Regions from separate parts of the Desemzia sp. FAM 23990 genome, predicted to be linked through region 2. Evidence: riboswitches for the same ligand, from Rfam matches in the RefSeq annotation. Region 2 holds a riboswitch; the other holds the start of a gene.
The links. A riboswitch is a leader RNA that binds a small molecule or an ion and turns the genes downstream of it on or off. The one in region 2 is predicted to bind thiamine pyrophosphate.
Positions count from the first base shown of each region.

Region 1 (5,339 bases), on a different contig from region 2:
TATAATATCTTGATATTTATCAGATTTCCGTTCAAATAAACTTACTACATACGGACACACAGCAACCATTTTTTTACCTTCTGTTTCCATTTCTTGGACTGTACGATCTACTAATTGTTCAGCAACGCCTTGCCCTCTTAAACTTGGGTCAACAAATGTATGATCAACCAGTACTTTATCTTCACCGGAAGGTATATAGGTAATTTCTGCAATCATTTTTCCACTTTCGTCATTTTTATAAAAGCGATTATCCCCTTTTTCAAACTCCATTGTTCTTCCCCCTTTCTTCAATCAATGTCATTTTAGCATTTCTTATTTACTGCTTCCAGTTTGTTCATCCTTTTAATCCTACTGCACAAGAAAAATATTTTTGCATCAGCTGCTTTTTTGCAACTTTTCTACTGTCTGTTTTAGGTCTTCACTGCCACAGATAGCAGATATGACGGACACCCCATCTGCTCCCGAAGCACGAATTCCAGCTGCATTTTCTTCCGTGATACCACCAATACCTACTATTGGAAAAGTACCAAACTGTTTTCGTATCGTACGTATGCAGTTCAATCCTACTGGGGAGGCAGCATCTTTTTTAGACTGTGTTGGATAGATTGGGCCAATTCCAACGTAATCTGCTCCATTAACTATAGCCTGTTCCATTTCTTCAACATTATGGACTGAAACACCTACAAGGTTTCCTTTTACTCTCTTCCGAAAGGCTGTCAAGGCTAAATCATCTTGTCCCACGTGTATACCATCAGCATTTAATTGTATAGCAAGCTCAACATCGTCATTGACAATAAAAGGTACTTGGTACATTGCACACAATCTTTGACATGCTTTGGCAAAATCTACATAGGCTGAACCAGTCAACGCTCCTTTTCCTTTCTCGCGTAACTGAAAACAGGTTATCCCTGCCTGCAAAGCTTCTTCGAGTGTTTTCAATGGGTCTTTTTTGCAATTCACTGTACCCATGACAAAATAAATAGTTAAAATACTTCTATCCATTTACTTCTACCTCACATATTCCTTGGTTGCATTTGTAAGCAAAGTGGTTCGTCGGCCCATGACCGTGACCAATATAAAGCGGTGTAGAAACAGCTAGTTGAATAAATTTTTTCGCTTCAACGATCGCTTCTTGCATGGATAGTCCTTTCGCTATATTGGCTGTTAAAGCAGCAGAAAATGTACAGCCTGTCCCATGTGTATCTTTTGTTTTCACACGATTGGTGGTCAATTGAAAAGACTGCTCGCAAGTGTATACTCTATCAATTGCCTGTTCTTCTTCTAAATGTCCACCTTTGATGACAACACATTGAATACCCATTCGCAACAGTTGTTGTGCTGCTTTTTCTATATCTTTCGTATTTTTAATACGAATACCTGTCAGCACTTCTGCTTCTGGGATGTTTGGGGTGCAAATGGTGGTATAGGGAAACAGCTTTTCTATTAAAGTTTTTGCTGCTGATTCTTGCAATAGCTTTGCTCCGCCTTTTGCAATCATCACCGGATCAACGATAAGCGGTATATTTTGTTTTTTTAGGATTTCAGCTACCCCATCAATTATTTCAACTGAAAACAACATCCCCGTTTTGATAGCTTTTACTGAAAAATCATCTAGTACAGTTTGGATCTGTTGTTGCACAAAATATGGCGGTACTTCATAAATATCATGTACACCCAGTGTATTTTGATCTGTTAATGCTGTAATGGCTGTGGTCCCAAATACCCCTAACTCTTGAAATGTTTTTAGATCTGCTTGAATCCCAGCTCCCCCGCCTGAATCTGATCCTGCAATCGTTAATGCAATCATTGTCCTGCCTCCGCTATCTTTTGCAGAGCATTCATAAATTGTACAGCGAATGTCCCCACTTCATTTCCACTCTGTTCAGCAGCTTGTTTATACGCTTGTAGAGTGGTAGCTAATTGATTGAATGAGGCTTCTTTTCCACTCGCAAGCGAAGCTGTACAAACAGCGCTTAATAAACACCCCATACCTGTAATACGTGTAGCAATTTCGTTGCCTCCAGACACGTATCGCTCTTCTTGACCATCCGTTAAATAATCGGTTTCTCCTGTGACGATGACTTGACAGCGATACTTCAAGGCAATTTCTCGCGCTACTTTGGAAACAGGCATCGCCCCTATGCCGCTGTCCACTCCTTTTTGATGCCATTCTTTACCTGCAATTGCGGCTAGTTCTCCTGCATTGCAGCGGATCAAATCAACCTGCATTCTTTTTAAAAGTTGTTGCACCACTTGTTTTCGATAGCTTGAAATACCGATTCCTACAGGATCCAGTACAACAGGAACTCCTAACTCATTTGCTTTTTTTCCAGCTACCAACATCGTTTGGATAGTGCGGTCATTTACGGTACCGATATTGATCAATACTCCTTGAGCAGCTGTCACGACATCAGCAACCTCATTCACTTCATCCGCCATAATAGGAGAAGCTCCGATAGCAAGTAATCCATTAGCCATAAAATTTGCCACCACATAATTAGTGATACAATGGACTAAAGGAGCTGTTTGTTTGACTCTTGATAACATTTATTACACCCTTTCCTTGGTTTCTCTAGCTTATTCAAATAGGCTGATCTCAATCCTCCTTTATAGAACGTGAGCACAAAAAAAGGCTCTACAAATATGCAGAAGCCAAAAAAGTGTATAAGAAACTCACTATTTGCTCCCTACGTCAGTATGAACTAACAGGTTCAAAGGGTCAGGTTTTACCTTCTCAACACGACTGTGTCCCCCCGCAATTAAGCGTTTTACAAAAGAAAAAGCTCCCCAAATAAAATTGGAGAGCTCAGTACGAATATAGTCGTTAGAATACATATGTACGATTGTGCTCCCTACGTTAGTGTTAACTAACAGGTTCAAAGGGTCAGGTTTTAACCTTCTCAACACGATTATGTCCCCCTGCAAAACATTTAATTACTTATAAGTTTACTATAGATAATAAATTTAATCAATCACTTTACTGTCTTTAATACACCGCTTATCGTTCTCTTTTAAAGTATAAAAGCCTCATTATTTGTGGTCTTAAGATAGCAGTGTTAAAGTAATCATAACTAGAGAACCAATCAGAGAGAGGAGTACCTTTTTATGAAAACTATCGCGATTAAAGAATTTGGGTCAGCTGATCAATTAAGAGAGATGGAAATGGAGAAGCCTTCTATCAAAGATGATCAGGTATTAATTGAAGTTCATGCTTTCTCCATTAACCCCGTTGATTGCAAAAGACGTTCCGGTAAAATGGGCGGCAAACTTCCTATGGTGCTTGGTGGTGATGTCGCTGGTATCGTAAGTGAAATTGGTACAAATGTCACGAATGTAAAGCCAGGTGATCGTGTATTTGCTAATGCATCCAAAACTTACGCTGAATATGCCCGATCTCGCGCCGAAGTAACGATTAAAATCCCTGATAAACTCTCTTTTGTGGAAGCAGCTGCAATTCCATTAGCTGGACAAACCGCTTGGGAAGCTTTAATAGATAAAGGACAATTAAGGGATAATGAAAAAGTCTTGATTCACGCAGGGGCTGGCGGAGTAGGCTCATTGGCTATACAAATTGCTAAACATTACAAAGCTTACGTTATTTCGACAGCCAGTGAGAAAAACAAAGCATTCCTTACTTCTCTAGGCGTGGACTATTTCATTGATTACAACAAAGAGGATTTTGAAAAAGCAGTCAGTGATGTCGATCTCGTACTAGACCCTTTAGGAGGCAAAACTCAAGAAAAAAGTTTCACTGTTCTAAAAAAAGGCGGGCGCTTAGTTTCCTTAGTACAAGAACCGGATGAAACTACATTAAAAAAATTAGGGATGATAGGAATTATTTTCAGTATGACCCCCACAAGCGAACGCCTGCAAACCTTAGCTGATTTACTTACCAGTGGAAAAATCAAAGCCATAGTCAGTCAAACTTACCCTTTTACAGAAGAAGGGGTACGTAAAGCACATGAACAAAGTGAAACAGGTCATACAAGAGGAAAAATCGTGATTAAAGTAAAATAAACAAAAAGATGGAGTCAAGAATTTTTCTTGACTCCATCTTTTTGTTTATTTTTATTGGTTCTCATCTAATAGATCTTTTTCAGAATCATAATCTAAATCGTTGAGAGTTTCATCCAACTTATCTGCAGGAATCGTTTGATCTTCATTAGGTTCTGCTGATGTCCCATGAACGTTTCCATGCGGAGCTTCCATTTCGTCAGAATATTTTTCTTTTAAGTCCTGAGCTTTCTCTTCGCCGACCTCTTTCCATTCCTGTGCTTTTTCTACTCCTACTTCTTTCCATTCTTGCCCTTTTTCCATTCCAGTATCTTTAACGTCGGTAAATTTATCCTTAATATCCGAACGTAATTCTTTCCCAGACTTAGGCGCAAATAACAAGGCAACTAGTGCACCTGCTAAAGGCAGAGCAATCATTTTAGCCACTTCCATATGTTTTACCTTGGCAGGCATCGCCTTAGTAACCCCTTTAGCAAGTTTGGCTTTGGTCTTCATACTTGGTTTAGCCATATGGTGCATATGGTGTGTGGAAGGTAAATAGTCTTTCGCTGTATCGTATGCATCTTGAGCATAATCGGTTCCCATGTCCATCAATTTTGTTAATTTCATACTATTCGTGCTCCTCTCACTTCTTGTTTTTCCTGTATTCCTATAAGTGTTTACATGATTATCATATAACAAATATAGAATTCTCTAAAGTAAAACGCACTCAAAATATACGAGATCACTTTCTAGACAGTTTTAAAAAGTATATTTCTAAAACTAAATGCAGACCAATCATCTCCTAAAACACCTTAATAAAGTCGTAACACTTTCCCATTTAAAGTAAGTGCTTTCATAAATGCTCAATGTGGTAATCATCATGAATTCTACCGTCTTCAGTAACTTCATCTTTCACATCAAGGTCATTATCACATCAAATAACTATTTATGAACCTAAAAAAGCTGCAGTTTGATTAGTAATTAGAAAATGAATTCCAACTACATCAAACTGCAGCTTCAGCTGTTATATATAAGCCACTTGCCGGATTCGAACCGGCGACCTCTTCCTTACCATGGAAGCGCTCTACCGACTGAGCTAAAGCGGCATTTAGATTAATGCGCTTTAATTTTGGATAAAAAAAAAGAACTCCGCAAGTAGGACTCGAACCTACGACATCGTGATTAACAGTCACGCGCTACTACCAACTGAGCTATTGCGGAATAATTTAAATATGCGCGGCAACGTCCTAGTCTCACAAGGGGAAACCCCTCACTACCTTCGGCGCTAAGAAGCTTAACTACTGTGTTCGGCATGGGAACAGGTGTGACCTTCTTGCCATCGT
Region 1 is NZ_JBGQQW010000012.1:67,294-72,632, forward strand. Features, by position in the region: gene ACEN4I_RS06595 (GNAT family N-acetyltransferase) at 1-270, opposite strand, end outside; gene thiE (thiamine phosphate synthase) at 376-1,002, opposite strand; gene thiD (bifunctional hydroxymethylpyrimidine kinase/phosphomethylpyrimidine kinase) at 995-1,807, opposite strand; gene thiM (hydroxyethylthiazole kinase) at 1,804-2,547, opposite strand; TPP riboswitch at 2,668-2,765, opposite strand; TPP riboswitch at 2,833-2,931, opposite strand; gene ACEN4I_RS06615 (NADP-dependent oxidoreductase) at 3,106-4,017, shown strand; gene ACEN4I_RS06620 (YtxH domain-containing protein) at 4,069-4,623, opposite strand; tRNA gene ACEN4I_RS06625 (tRNA-Thr) at 5,030-5,102, opposite strand; tRNA gene ACEN4I_RS06630 (tRNA-Asn) at 5,144-5,217, opposite strand; rRNA gene rrf (5S ribosomal RNA) at 5,231-5,339, opposite strand, start outside.
Region 1: it holds a riboswitch for thiamine pyrophosphate, as region 2 does, so the genes downstream of both, thiM (hydroxyethylthiazole kinase) here and thiT (energy-coupled thiamine transporter ThiT) in region 2, are expected to answer to the same signal.

Region 2 (5,339 bases):
TGCTGCTGCTCTATCTTCTAAAGCTTTCAACACCATATTTCCTATCTGATCATTATGAAATATGTAATAAATCATATGAATATGATTTTCTGCTTTGTAAATATCGCGAATCAGCGATTTAAATTTTTCTTTGCCGTCTGTAAACATTTCTACGACATTTCCTTTTGTTAACATGGATTCGCTGCTTTCCAAAAACAAACTGGTAATTTCTTTCGAATCCTCAGTGGACTGTTGGCTAGACAACAATTTTTCTTCTTCGATCAGCATTTGTTTCTGAGCTTCCACCAACTCTGGCATACCGATACTTTCTTGAGCTTGTATATCAAAAATCTTTTCTCTGGAGATCTTTTTGCCAATAAAAAAATAAATGATAAATCCTATACCCGGCAAAAAGTTTAATACCAGCAACCACGCCCAAGTAGCTGCAATATCTCTCTTTTCTCGAAACACTGTAACAGCTGCAAATACAGTATTGACCGTTAATAACAATGAAATAAAATAAAAAACGTAGTTCATTAAAGCTCACATCTCTTTCCAACATTCTTATTCTTCAAATAAAAACACTACTCATTGAACACATAGATATCGACTTGTCGTGTCATCACCTTAGCTATCATACTCTTTTTTTCTCATCAGCCATAGTAAGAAAGGACATTTTTTCTTTTATCCACTCTCCCAGCATCCGTTCCATAGCTGATTCGCCTTTTACAGGGTACATAGTTGCGGTTTTCTGCAATTCATTATAATATTCTATAGCTTTAGAGTAATTTCGTTGATGGAAAGCTTCATAAGCCATCATTAACCGTTTCTTATTCGGCAAATAAGTCGTCATTTTAATGTATTTCTGTAATTCATTGGTATAAAATTTCTTCACTATGAACGGGTCAGCATCTTGAATCAACTCTAAAAACAAGCGTTCACAAGTTAATTCATTCTTATATAACACTGACATTTCTTCTATATACGGATCAAAAGCTGTTAAGCATAGTCTCGCTTCTTCAAATTTCAACTGATCTATATACCAGTTATATTCCAATAAATACATGGCGACTTTTAAAGGATTGGAATAGTCTTTTTCTCCTTCTAATTGAAGAGTTGTTAGCGGAATATCTTTCACTCGTTTTCCTTGTGTCATCAAAGCATTTATTTTGAGTTGGGTGTAAAAAGCGTATTTATTTTTCTGATTTTTTAACAACAAATACAAATTGTAGCCATCATTTGGTATGCCTCCCATTTTCATCGGAATTCCATTGGTTGCTGCTGTAAACAAACCTGCCAATGCAAAAGCACTCCAAATTATCGTCAAGACAGGTGAAAAAAATACACCGTTAAAGATTAGCCCAAATAGTGCGATAGAAAGCACTGCATTCACTAAAACTCCGCCTAAATTATATAACACAAATGGAAAATCACCCTCGTTATATGCAGGAGGGGACATCAAACATTGCCCTCCTGTACCAGGTAAGTTCATTCGTTTTTGTTGGATACTTCCTTCTTCTTTGACAAATGTCAAGGAACCTATTCGGAAAGAAACATAAGCATAGCCGGTCATCAACCCAAATACCAAATGACCCATTTCATGAAGTAAAATATGTATCAAATAACTGATAAAAAAAGCTATGAACCCAATAAACAACAGACTTAAATTTAATTCAATTGCATCAGTTTCCAAAAATACTCCTGCAACAAAGCCAATTGTTAAACCGACAATTGCTGAACCTCCCATTACAAGAATCACGGTACTCCACTGGGATTTCTTTCTTTCACTTTTATTTTTTGTCATATGTGCTTCACTTCCTTATGGGTTGGTTGATGCAGTCTCCTAAAAAGGATAACATTACTTATTTAGTATGTACTAGTCGAAAAAAAAGTCAATCATAATTTTGACCGACAACCCTTTTTAGCTTCAAAAAAAGACGAGATAGTAATATCCCGTCCTTTGATCTTGTATTAAAGTGTTGCGGATGAAAATAATTGTGGGGCTGTTTTTTTGATCGCTATCAGTAAGATGCTGACTACGACCGCTGTGATTACTCCACTCAAAATCTGTGTCACGAAAGAATACAATAAAGCACTCATCCCTTCTGGTGCGTAGCTGCCCCAGAAATAATAACCTGCTACAAAATGCCAGAAGAACCGTGCCATCGTACCGGAAAATGTTCCCAGAACAATATACAGATTCAATTTAACCGTCTGATCGGTTTGACTGAGCGAATGGATTTTAGCAGCAAATAATCCTCCGAAACCTGCAAAGGCAAAGGCAATAAAATATTCAATAAATCCTTGTAAAGGACTTAGAATATAGGCATTACCAATTACAAAATGCAAGATCCCCCATAAAAAACCAGCATAAACTGCTGGAACAAAACCTCTCCTAAACGCATAAAGCGTGAGAGGCACCATCCCTAATGAAACTGTAAAAGACGGACCGATATTTGTTGGGATAAGCGATAATACAATGGCTAAAGCAGCTATAATCGTCCCTTCTATCCACACACCAAACTTTTTGTTGCGCATAAAAAAACCTCCTTTATAATTTGAACAATGCCAAACAACAAAGGAGGAGATCACTTGAGTAATTAGACTACATACTTTTGTGCTCTGTCACAATTCCTACGCTCGTGCTAACGAACAGGTTCGAAGGGTCAGAATCATCGATTCAATCTCAGCTTAAAAAAGCACCCCTTTGTGATGGACGTTCATTCAGTTTTTACCTATTCACTATACCGAATATTTCAACCCTTGTCAATACTGCTCTCCGGGTTGAAACGATTTGATTAGTCTAACTTTTTAGCTAATACAAATTCTATACTGTCCCCTATGTTGATCCGTTGTTGAGTATTTGAAAAACCTGATTGAATATACAGCATTTGACTGCTGATATTGTCTATAGAGACAGACAACACAATTTCGTTGATCATGGGATAATGATAGCGCACATAGTCGGGCAGCAGTTCTAAAGACTTTTTAGCATATCCTTCTCCTTGATAATTCAAATCAATCGAATGTGCTCTAAATAGAATTGCTTTTGGATTGTCTGTAAAAGTGGACACCCCTACTCCAAGTTGAAGGATAAAAAAACCAATCAATTCCTGCCCCTTTAAAATCAAAATCGGGTGTTTTTCAGTTTCATGCATACTCTCGGTTAAAGCATCCATTGGCTTAACAATATAAGAATTTGAATCAATGGCATAATTTTCTAATTTTGGAGCATCTTCTATAACCGCTTCTCTTAGAATTATCTTTTCCATAGCCCTTCACCTTGCCTTTTTCATTATTCTTTTTCAGTATAAGAATAACAGACAGGACTAATAAATGTCTCTTGAAACGTTCTTAATTTCTCTGATTTGCAATACTCTGATTACTTCAACCCATCCCACTCCAAATAAAATTCTTGCAAAAACTGTTCCATAAACTGGTGTCTGTTTTCAGCAAAAGATCTTCCTGTTTGAGTATTCATCGTGTCTTTCAACTTTAATAATTTTTCATAAAAATGCATGATCGCTGTATCTTCTCCAGATCGATACTCTTCGTAAGATACCCCTTCTCTCGGCATTTTAGAAGGATCATGAATCAACCGACCACGGGAACCCGAATAAGCCATTGTTCTGGCAATACCGATTGCTCCAATGGCATCTAACCGATCTGCATCTTGCACGAGTTTTCCCTCTATAGAAGTCATCTCTATTTTATTGGTTCCACCTTTATAGGACAAGTTCAGCACAATAAATAAAAGAGACTCTTTTTCGGCGTGGGTTAAAGATAGCTGATTCAACCAATCGGTTAATTTTTTTTCTCCTGCTTCAGGTGTCTCATTTAATTTTTCATCTGGGACATCATGCAGCAATGCAGCCATCTCACAAATAAAAGCATCTACTTCCCCGGGTTCTTCAGCTGCCATTTGCAAGGCTAGATTACGTACACGATGAATATGCCACCAATCATGTCCGGAAGCGTCTTTCTTCAATAACTGAAAGACAAACTGTTCTGTCTGCTTTAAAATCTCTTTTTGAAGGTCTGTTTTCATATTTTGTCCTCTCTAAACTTTTTGGGTTCTTCATCTTCTAGCGTTGGTAGAGAAATTTCCTCCAGCCTATGGGGTTGCTTATGGACCGCCATGGGACCGCCTTGAGCTGAAAACCACATCTCAAGACTTGCAAGCTTCAAACTTAGCGTAACGGCTAAAGCCTAACGCTAAGTAATTCCCATTGCTTCCTTTTCCATGGCTACAAGCAACCCCATAGTCCTCCATAAATTTCTAGGAATGAGCTTCTAAAAAGTTTAGAATTAATTTTTTTACTTACCAACGTCAAATATTGTAGAACCACTTTTTGAACGACCCATTAAGGGTTTTAAATAAGGCTAGGACAAATGTCCTAGCCTATGCCTTAATTTATCTTCTGCGTTTTGAATTGCTGACTTCCATAATGATCGGTAAGATAACCGGTCTTCTGCGTGTCTTATCGAACAAGAATTTGCTTAATGAGTCTCTGATGTCTTGCTTCAAAGCTCCCCATTCAAATTCATTTTGCTGTAAGTTCTCTTCAACGACTTTTTGGACCATTTCGCTGCTTTGTTCAATCAATTGCGTATTTTCTTTGACGTATACAAAACCACGAGTCATGACTTGTGGACCAGACGTAATTTCTTTTGTTTTACGATTAATTGTCACCACAGCGATCAGAATCCCATCTTGAGACAATAGCTTACGGTCACGCAAGACAATATTTCCAATATCCCCGATTCCAATACCGTCTACCATAGTATTCCCAGATTCTACTTGACCAGACATTGTCAAGCGGTTATGAGAATATTCCATGATATCTCCTTTGCCAGGAATAATGATATTTTTATATGAGATCCCTACTTCATGAGCCAAGTCAGCATGAGCTGCTAACATACGGTACTCTCCCGTTACAGGGATGAAGTACTTCGGTTGGATCAAGTTAATCATCAACTTCAGATCGTTCGGTGTAGCATGTCCAGAAGCTTTCAGATTATCGGTGATTTGTTTCACTTCTCCACCAGCACGGTAAACCATATTTTCAGTAGTGGCTACTGTAACTTCCATTTCATTTGAAGGGCTAGTCACGATATAAACTAGATCGCCTTCTTTGATATTCACTTGCGGATGCTTGCCTTTTGCCATACGTTGTAAGGTTTGGATCGGTTCGCCGGTGCTCCCTGTTTCAAGTACAACGATTTCTTGGTCTTCGTATTTTTCAATCTCTTTTACAGAAACGATCAATTCATCGCTTGGCAATTGCAATTTGTCTAATTTTAATGCTTTGTCGACAATCTCTTCCAAATGTTTTCCGGTAATAAAGATTTTACGATTG
Region 2 is NZ_JBGQQW010000004.1:37,701-43,039, reverse strand. Features, by position in the region: gene cls (cardiolipin synthase) at 1-516, opposite strand, end outside; gene ACEN4I_RS02325 (hypothetical protein) at 614-1,783, opposite strand; gene thiT (energy-coupled thiamine transporter ThiT) at 1,951-2,517, opposite strand; TPP riboswitch at 2,594-2,696, opposite strand; gene ACEN4I_RS02315 (GNAT family N-acetyltransferase) at 2,778-3,251, opposite strand; gene ACEN4I_RS02310 (HD domain-containing protein) at 3,362-4,027, opposite strand; gene ACEN4I_RS02305 (ribonuclease J) at 4,394-5,339, opposite strand, start outside.